3 regions of the Alteromonas sp. KUL17 genome follow, and region 3 is predicted to be linked to each of the others. Evidence: predicted binding sites of a transcription regulator. Region 3 holds the regulator's gene; each other region holds the start of a gene.
The links. The regulator FliA, encoded in region 3, starts transcription of late flagellar genes. The targets are predictions, from matches to a motif close to CTAAAGNTNNNNNNNNNNNNGCCGATA.
Positions count from the first base shown of each region.

Region 1: the regulator FliA is predicted to act here: its motif matches at 1,763-1,789, upstream of pomA (flagellar motor protein PomA).
Region 2: the regulator FliA is predicted to act here: its motif matches at 1,876-1,902, upstream of KUL49_RS20015 (DUF5610 domain-containing protein).

Region 1 is NZ_BJKJ01000016.1:74,483-77,764, forward strand. Features, by position in the region: gene dxs (1-deoxy-D-xylulose-5-phosphate synthase) at 1-234, opposite strand, end outside; gene KUL49_RS14280 (farnesyl diphosphate synthase) at 267-1,157, opposite strand; gene xseB (exodeoxyribonuclease VII small subunit) at 1,187-1,429, opposite strand; gene pomA (flagellar motor protein PomA) at 1,840-2,601, shown strand; gene KUL49_RS14295 (flagellar motor protein MotB) at 2,601-3,282, shown strand, end outside.
Region 2 is NZ_BJKJ01000038.1:24,647-27,928, forward strand. Features, by position in the region: gene fabR (HTH-type transcriptional repressor FabR) at 1-538, shown strand, start outside; gene trmA (tRNA (uridine(54)-C5)-methyltransferase TrmA) at 659-1,756, opposite strand; gene KUL49_RS20015 (DUF5610 domain-containing protein) at 1,932-3,248, shown strand.
Region 3 is NZ_BJKJ01000010.1:86,836-90,117, reverse strand. Features, by position in the region: gene KUL49_RS10935 (protein phosphatase CheZ) at 1-416, opposite strand, end outside; gene cheY (chemotaxis response regulator CheY) at 451-834, opposite strand; gene KUL49_RS10925 (RNA polymerase sigma factor FliA) at 871-1,602, opposite strand; gene KUL49_RS10920 (MinD/ParA family protein) at 1,599-2,465, opposite strand; gene flhF (flagellar biosynthesis protein FlhF) at 2,471-3,282, opposite strand, start outside.

The DNA of each region.
Region 1 (3,282 bases), on a different contig from region 3:
TACATCCCACAGCAGTCGATCGAAGGGGGTGTCGTACACATAGTGCAAAGCGACGGTCAGTTCCACTGTGCCTAATCCAGATGCAAAGTGCCCACTGGTTTGGCTTACGCTGTTAAGTAAGTACTCACGCAACTCATCGGCAAGCTCGCGTAATTTGTCTTGGGGCAACTGCCTCAATTTATCGGGTGTTTGCGCAAGCGCAAGCGTTGGGTAATGTTGGAGATCTAAACTCATGTACTTATTATCTTTTTCAACATGGCGCGTGGCTAATGGTCGCGTTTTACCAAAAGCTCGCTAAACGCAATTAAACTGTCAGTATTGTAGGGTAAACGCGCCAATGCTTGAAGTGCATTATCGTGAAGCATTTCTAATTCTTGTTTAGCGCCTGTAATACCAAGTTTGGCTGGAAAGGTATTTTTCCCTAACGCTTCGTCTGACCCCGCGGGCTTACCTAATTTTTCGCTACTGCCTTCCACATCTAAAATATCGTCTTGAACTTGGAAAGCTAGCCCAATATCCGCGGCATAAGCCATTAAGTCAATTTTAGTTTGAGGCAGTAAGCCTTCACTAACAATGGCGACCATTTCTACGCAGGCTTTTAACAATGCACCGGTTTTCAATCTATGCAGCTGTTTTAGTTCTTCTAGCGAGATGGTTTTGCCGGTGCTGGCTAAATCGATAGCTTGCCCACCGCACATACCTATGTAACCCGCACTTTTCGCAAGTACAGACAGTAACTGGCTACGCTTTGTTTCAGCATACGTGCTTAATGGCGCATCAGCTAACACTGTAAATGCAAGTGCCTGCAGTGCATCGCCAGCTAAAATAGCGGTAGCCTCATCAAAGGCGATATGGCAGGTTGGCATACCGCGGCGCAAGTCGTCGTCGTCCATGGCTGGTAAATCGTCGTGGACTAACGAGTAGGCATGCACACATTCAATGGCCATACTAATAGCCATTTGGTCTTTTTTGGGCACGTCTAGGGTGTTACCTACTACTTGAACAAGTAGTGGCCGCATCCGTTTACCGCCAGCAAGTAAGGCGTGACGCATTGCGTCTTTCAAGCGCGGCGCGTAATCGGGTAATTCGTCAATTAATGTAAGAAGAGATGCATCAGTTTGCTGTTTAACTTGCTGATGCAAAGCAGAAAAATTCATAGATTGCCTGTTAGTTAAAAATGAACGATTTATGGCTGTTCACTTTCAGGAAGAGGGTGGAGCGTTTCTTCGCCTTGTTCACTGAGCAGTATCTTTACTTTTTGCTCGGCGTTTTCAAGAGATTGTTGGCCCTGGCGGGAAAGTGCTATACCGCGCTCAAATTTTTCTAGTGCTTTATTAAGAGGCAGATCACCGCTTTCCATTTCGTTAACGATAGCTTCTAGTTCTGATAAAGTTTCTTCAAAAGACGCTGATGCTTTTTCTGTCGTCATAAAAACACTCAATATAGTGGCCAAAATACGTATACCGCGCACATTAACCGAGGGTTGCACAAGGGTCAAATGGTTTGTCCGTATATCGCCTATATCACAGTAACATAGCTTTTTTTTCATCCAGTTCAAAAGGCAACATACAAGCAAATTGTGCTATATTCGATGCAGGGTTCAGTAACCTTTCAGAAGTAACCGTGTTATTTACTGTGAAGGAAAAAGTAAGGAGCTGAAAAAGCGCTAGGTATTTTAGTTTAGAAAAAAGACAAAGCTGCGCTTTTGCATAGAACCTACTTCATAATAAACAAATAAATGTGATATTTTTCAATAATGTCGTTTTAGTATTTCTATCTTTTGCCGATAGGGTATTTGTACACTAACAGCACTGACTGCGCATAAATGGGGAAGAGTGAGTGGATTTAGCAACCGTCATAGGTATGTTGGGCGCCATTGGTTTCATAGTTATGGCTATGATTCTGGGCGGCAGCTTGGGCATGTTCATCGACGTGCAATCAATACTTATTGTATTCGGGGGAACACTATTTGTTGTCCTATCTCAGTTTACGTTGGGCCAATTCTTCAGTGCGGGTAAAGTTGCTGGCAAAGCATTCATGTTCAAAATTGAAACGCCTGAAGAGCTTATCGAGAAGATTGTTGAAATGGCAGACGCTGCGCGAAAAGGCGGGTTTCTGGCACTAGAAGAAGCGGAAATTTCAAATGAGTTCATGCAAAAAGGTGTGGACATGCTGGTTGACGGCCACGACATTGAAGTGGTGAGAGAAACGTTAGCTAAAGATATTTCTATGACAACGGAAAGGCATGAGTTCGGCGCTTCTATATTTAAAGGAATGGGTGACGTAGCACCAGCGATGGGTATGATTGGTACTTTGATCGGTCTGGTTGCCATGCTTTCAAACATGGATGACCCTAAAGCCATCGGCCCTGCCATGGCGGTAGCGCTATTAACCACGCTTTATGGTGCCTTTTTTGCCAACGTCGTGTGTTTGCCAATCGCCTTTAAACTGGCGGTAAGAGCTGGAGAAGAGAAGTTAAACCAGAGTCTTGTTCTTGACGGTATTGTGGGTATAGCCGACGGCCAGAACCCACGTGTTATCGAAGGGGTATTAAAGAACTACCTTGCGGCGAGTAAACGCGGAAGCGCAGAGGAAGAGTAATGGCCGAAGAAGAATGCCCAAAATGTCCCCCCGAGGGGCTTCCAGCCTGGATGGGAACCTTCGCAGACCTGATGTCGTTGCTTATGTGCTTCTTTGTGCTGCTACTTTCGTTTTCGGAAATGGACGTACTGAAGTTTAAACAAATTGCAGGCTCTATGAAGTTTGCTTTTGGTGTGCAAAATAAAATTGAAGTAAAAGATATTCCAAAGGGCACCAGTGTTATTGCTATGGAATTTCGTCCGGGTAAACCTGACCCTACGCCCATTGAATCCATTCAGCAGCAAACTAACGAAATGACCCAGCAAATGCTGGAATTTCAGGCTGGTAATGAGGATTCTGCCGGCGGAAGGCAGAAGCAGCGCGGCGAGCAGCGTGGCGGACAATCTCAACAAACTGCTACAGAATCGTCTTCATCGGCTGAACAAAGCACCGATCAGTCGCAAATGGCTGAACTGATGAAAAAAGTAGCGCAGCAATTAGAAAAACAAATTCTAGATGGTTCGGTGGAAATGGAATCGTTGGGTCAGCAGTTAACCATTCGAATCCGTGAAAACGGTTCCTTCTCGGCGGGCTCGGCCTTTTTGCAGCCCCAATTCCAACCGGTGTTGAGAAAAATAGGTACGCTGTTGGCGGATGTGCCTGGAGAAATCGAAATTTCAGGGCACAGTGACGGCCAGCATA
Region 2 (3,282 bases), on a different contig from region 3:
TTTGCTCGATGAAAACCGCAGCTTATCGGCAATCAGCTTGCGTGAAGTTGCCCGAGAGGCAGGTATAGCACCTACGTCTTTTTATCGACACTTCAAAGATATGGACGAATTGGGTTTAACGCTGGTGGATGAAGCCGGTTTAGCATTGCGGCAGCTTATGCGTCAGGCAAGGCGGCGTATAGCCTCTGGAGGCGGCGTAATACATACTTCTGTTGAAACCTTCATGGAATTTATTGCGGCAAATACAAACGTATTTCGTTTATTATTACGCGAGCATACCGGTACGTCGTCGGCTTATCGGTTGGCAGTATTTAGAGAGATTCAACACTTCATCGACGAGTTGACCGACTACATTATTGAACAGCAGGGCGTAGAATACGCATGCGCGCAGCTTCAAGCTGATGCTATGGTTAGGCTCGTATTCAGTGCAGGTGCTGAAGCACTAGAAGCTGATGATAAGCTTCGCCGCGAAATTGGTGAGAGAGTGAAAGCACAGCTTCGCTTCGTTCAAGTAGGTGCAACGCAAAAAAGCGTATAATTGAATTAGTGGCGATTGGCCTTTTAAGTCCACATCGTTTGCTCTAATCAAAGCCACCTTATTCTAATGTGTCTTCATAGGCCTTTGTGACTCCAAAGGCCTTGTCAATTTGTACCAAAACTAGCTTTTGCGTGTAAGTAAAACGCCAGCCTCAATGTGATGAGTAAACGGGAATTGATCGAATAGTGCTGATTGAGCAACGTCGTGAGTTTCACTTAAAAGCTCAAGATTTTGCGCCAACGTTTCAGGGTTACACGAGATATACACGATATTATCGTAATCCTGAATCATTCTAAGCGAGTCTTCATCCAACCCTGCTCTTGGTGGATCGACCAATACAGTTGTGAAATTATATGTACTTAGATCAATGCCTTCTAAGCGACTAAACGTACGTTCACCTTTCATAGCCTGAGTGAATTCTTCAGCGGCTAATCTGACTATCTTCACATTGTTAAGCTGATTTTGTTCAATATTAAACTGCGCAGCTTGTACAGAGGGCTTGGCTATTTCGGTCCCCACAACATTATCGAAGTGAAGCGCTAGCGGCAGTGAGAAGTTACCTGCACCGCAATACATCTCCAGTAAATCGCCAGAGAGCGGCTTTACGCAATCTAGTGCCCATTCAATCATGCTACAGTTCACTTCGGCATTGGGCTGAGTGAAGCTATTCTCGATATGCTTAAATATGAATTCTTTGCCATTAACGGGTAAGCGCTCAATAACAAAATCGTTGTCGATAATAAGCTTTTGTTTTCTCGCACGGCCGATGATGTTTACTTTCGGAAAGTGAGCCTCGAGTTTCGCCTTTAATTCTTTTGCAGCCTCTTGCCACTTCTCATCTAGTTGACGATGGTATAAAAGGCTGATGACAAGCTCGCCAGATAGTGCAGAAAGATAATCGATTTGAAAAAGCTTCTTTCTTAGCACCTCATTTGGTCTTACTTCTTCAAGCAACAAAGCCATAGCATGGTTTATTGCTTTACAAGCTGGAGGGAAACTATCTACGCGATACTTTTCTTTTGTTTCCTGGTCGAACATGATGTGAAATAAATCATCGCCCTCATGCCATACTCTAAATTCGGCGCGCATCCGGTAGTGCGTTGGTTGCGATGGGAATACGGACAAGTCAGGCGCATTGAACGGAGAAAGTAACGCAGTAAGACGTTCTACTTTTTCGTCCAACTGAACTTGATAGCGTTGTTGTTCGGTCGCGGTCATAAAATTCTCCATTCAATGTTAAGGTCGCGAATTGTAGTCCCTTATAAAATAACTGCAACAAGCGCTATCTACTTCTACGTTATTATTAAGAATGTCCCAGAAAAAAAGCTGTATTAAAATTAAACAATGCTGATTCTTTGCCGATAATAAGATTGAGGATAGTGAGGATCAAATTATGAACGTGGGTCAAATTAAGGCTTTTATGGGCGACCAAAAGGTTGATCAAAAAGCAGATCAAAAGGCATCAGTTCACCCGAACGAAATGTTGAAAAAGCAGTTACAGCAAGACGGATTGCAGCAAGCGGCTGAGTTTTCGAAACAACAAGCGGCATCAGTATCTGTTTCAAGTAGCCAAACTAGCATTGGCTTACGCGTGGTTAGCAGTAGCCTTAATCAAGCCTTGGAAATAGATGGGCAAAAACCGCAAGAAACCAAAGAGAAAAATATCGAAGATAAGTCGAACAGTTTGTTTGACTTTGAAAAGGTCGCCAGAAACGTACTTAAGTTCGTAGGTGGCGTTATCAGAAGTGCGGCAAACGGTGGCGCTAGCGAAGAAAAGCTTAATGGCTTATTTAGCCAAGCGAGAGAAGGCGTAAGCCGAGGGTTCGCGATGGCAGAAAAAGATCTCGCTGGTTTTATGAATGAAGAGATCGAACAAGGAATGACAAAAAGCCGCGATCTCATCGATACCGGAATTAACGATCTAGAAACCGATATATTTGGTCGCCAGCAACCAAATGCAGTCACACTTTCATCATTAAATGCTGTTTCTGCATCGGATGAGAAAAGCGGTAGCTTACTCATTCGAACTAAAGATGGGGATGAGGTGAGTTTTAGCTTCGAAAGCCTTCGTTCGTTTCAGGCGTCCCAGCAACTTAACTTCCAGGCTCAGGCTTCTCAGGAGCAATCTGGCAATAGTGGTGAGCAAAGTGAAAGCAGCTTAACGACGTCTTACACAGAACAAACGTCGTATCAATATTATGAGCGTAGCGGTATTAGCTTTTCATTGAAGGGCGAACTTGATGAAGATGAGTTAGAGTCGATAGCTGATTTGGTTGGTCAAGTTCAGGATCTCGCCGACACCTTTTACAGTGGTGACATCGACAAAGCATTTGAAGAAGCGTTGAGTTTAGGCTTTGACGATAAAGAGTTAGTTGGCTACGCGTTACAGTTGAATAGAACAACACAGACCGAAGTACTAAAGACGTATGAGAACATCCAACATTACAATGAAGATAAAAGCGACAACACGAAGTTCGGTAATGTGGTTAGTCCAATCGCTCAATATCTAGAGAAGATGATGGATACCTTTGCTAATGCTGAAAGAACGTTAGAAAGTAGTGAAGACTACAATGCGTTAATAGCTGGCATCATTAACGAAATGGAAGATGTACAGGTTCCTGATCTTATATCTGCCATAAATAGATTTCGATCTTTTAACCAAACTCTATTAGATAGCCTTCCTCAATCTGCTGAAACCAGCGAGAGCTAATGCTTATGATAATAAAAAGCCCGAAAGCGAAAGC
Region 3 (3,282 bases):
CATAAAGCCTTGAATTCACCCAACTCTATTTGGCGATTCATCAGCTTCTTCCACTCAGGCATAACCTTTTCGATGCGCGCCGACAGCATTTCAGCGATAGGCATGCTCGCTTCAACGGCATCCATAGTAGTATTAGCAGCTTTTTCAGTTTCTTCAATTACGTAGGTTAGGCGGGATTGTGCATCGGGAATATCATCGGTCGCGAGATTTTTAATGCGGTCGTCTATTTGGAAATTATTCAGCGCGTCATGGAGCTGACGCGTCAGTTTCCCTACTTCGGCAAATAACTCAACGTTTTCTTTCATTGAGGCCGCTTCTAATAGGGCATTGGCTGAAGCGTTGTCACCCTCTTCAAGGTAGGTGACAAGCTGTTTTGCTTCTTCCAACGAAATTGGAACGTTTACATTCGTTGACATCCAGTAAACCTCATTTCTCTGGTGAGCGTCTGGATCAACCTAAACGTTCGAATATTTTATCTAATTTTTCTTTAAGTGTTGCTGCAGTGAACGGCTTAACAACGTAGCCATTAACACCTGCTTGCGCAGCGGCAACAATTTGCTCTTTCTTCGCTTCAGCAGTAACCATAAGTACTGGTAGGTGCTTGAGCTTGTCATCGGCTCTAATCGCGCGAAGCAAGTCAATACCCTGCATTCCAGGCATGTTCCAATCGGTAACTACGAAATCGAAATCACCTTGCTGCAACATAGGCAATGCAGTACTTCCGTCATCCGCTTCCTGGATGTTGGAAAAACCCAAATCTTTAAGTAGGTTTTTGATGATACGTCTCATGGTAGAAAAATCATCGACCACGAGAATTTTCATGCTTTTGTCCAAAATAGCCTCCAGTGAGGGGTTAATTGTTATTAATTTCTATTCTTCGTCAGCTTGCCACGACTTCATTCGTGATTTGAGTTTTAACATGGCCTGACTGTGAATTTGACTGACTCTCGATTCACTTACATCAAGAACCTCACCAATTTCTCTTAGGTTCAGCTCTTCATCATAATACAGCGAAAGTACAATCGCTTCTCTTTCAGGTAATGTCGTAATTGCATGGGCAAGCGCTTTTTGGAAAGCGCCTTGCATCAAATCTTCCAGTGGTGCGTCGCTACCTCGATTTTGCTCTGTCGAAATAACATCTTCTGACACACCTAAATCTTCAATACCTACCAGCTTTCCGGCATTTACTTCATTAAGCATTTGGTGATAGTCCTGCAAGCTTACATTAAGCTTATCAGCAATATCAGAATCTCTAGCATCGCGGCCTGTTTCGCTTTCTACTTGCGAAATTGCTTCAGTGATCGCTCGACCATTTCGGTGGACTGAACGCGGTGTCCAATCCCCTTTGCGAATTTCATCTAGCATAGCACCGCGAATGCGAATACCGGCAAACGTTTCAAAGCTGGCTCCTTTTGAACCATCAAAGTTTCGCGCGGCTTCTAATAATCCAATCATGCCTGATTGAATTAAATCGTCTACAAGAACACTAGCCGGCAATCGCGCTATCAAGTGATGCGCTATACGCTTAACCAATGGCGCATGTCTTTCGACTAACTGCGCTTTATCGGTTTGTTGTTGATAAGCGGCTGCCTTGCTGTTCAACGCTGACTTCCTACGGCTTTTTCTGCAACTAATTGTTCAATGAAAAACTCTAAATGGCCACCTGGCTGCGCTGGAATAGGCCATGTTAAGGCTTTACTCGCCAACTGTGTTATTGCAACGGCTGCCGGTGAACCTGGGTAAGCATCGACAATGGCTGTTTGTTTACGCACTGCTTTACGAATGTTCTCGTCAAACGGTACTGTCGCCACTAATTCTAGTGCAACATCTAAAAAACGCCCTGTCACTTTGCTTAATTTACTAAATAGCTCTTGGCCTTCTCGCACGTCGCGCACCATATTAGCCACAACTTTGAAGCGGAAAACACCGTGCTCTCTATTCAGAATTTTTATCAATGCATACGCATCTGTCAATGAAGTAGGCTCGTCACACACAACGACCATGATGTCTTGTGAGGCTTTTGAAAAGCTCAACACCATGTCTGAAATACCTGCCGCTGTATCAACGATAAGCACGTCAATTTGCGAGCGCAGCTCACTAAAGGCACGAATTAGGCCAGCGTGTTGCGTTGGCGACAATTCTGCCATCGACTGCGTGCCTGATGTGGCAGGGGCAATCTTTATTCCGTGCGGACCGGTCACTAATACTTCATCAAGTGTACATTCGCCGGAAAGCACGTGGGATAAGTTTTTCTCAACACGCAAACCTAACATAACGTCTACGTTAGCAAGACCGAGGTCCGCATCGAGAACCATTACACGTTTACCTTGCTTCGCCATGGCGATAGCGGTGTTCAATGTAATGTTTGTTTTACCTACGCCACCTTTGCCACCGGTGACGGCGATTACTTTGATTAACCGTGATTGCTTCATTTTTCTTAAGCTACTCGCTTGGTCGTCAATCATACTGCTTATGCTGTTTTAATTGCGTTGTTACCACTAGTATGATTCAAACCGTACTTTTTATAAAGCTTTGCAGCAGCGGAAACCAAAGATTTCGCTTCTGCAATCTTAATGTCTTCAGGTACTTTTTGACCATCGGTGACATAACTAACCGGTAATTGGTATTCAACCGCTGCACTAAGCACCTCTCCTAAAGAGTAGCACTCATCTAACTTTGTGAAAATACAGCCACTTAGTTCAATATCATCATACGCTTGAATGATTCTCTGCAAAGCAGGATATTGCGTATTTGCTTGCGCTACCAAATATTTTTTAACATTTGGCATTTGTCCGTTATCAAACTGCTTAATTTGTTTAATTAATCGACTATCTCTTTGACTAAATCCAGCCGTATCAATCAATACTAGTCGCTTATGACGAAGTTGGAATAATAAATCCGCAAGTTCTTCACTAGTCTGCGCTTTTCTCACCGTGCAGCCAATAATCTTTCCGTATGTCGCTAGCTGCTCATAGGCGGCAATTCTATACGTATCGATGGTAATCATCGCAACCGACTCTGCACCGTATTTTTGCGCATAGCGGGCAGCAAGTTTCGCAACGGTAGTTGTTTTACCGGTACCTGTTGGTCCTACTAATGCAACAGCACCTTGTGCGCTAAGTATATCGTTTCCTGTCACATTTATGCGATTAGCCAATAGGTTAAGAAGATATACCCATGCATCTCGTTCGTTGTAATGTGACGGCGTATAGCTAATAAGCTGTTTCGCTAACGCGTTGCTTAACCCCATATCGGTTAAACGGGTGATTAGATATTGATGAA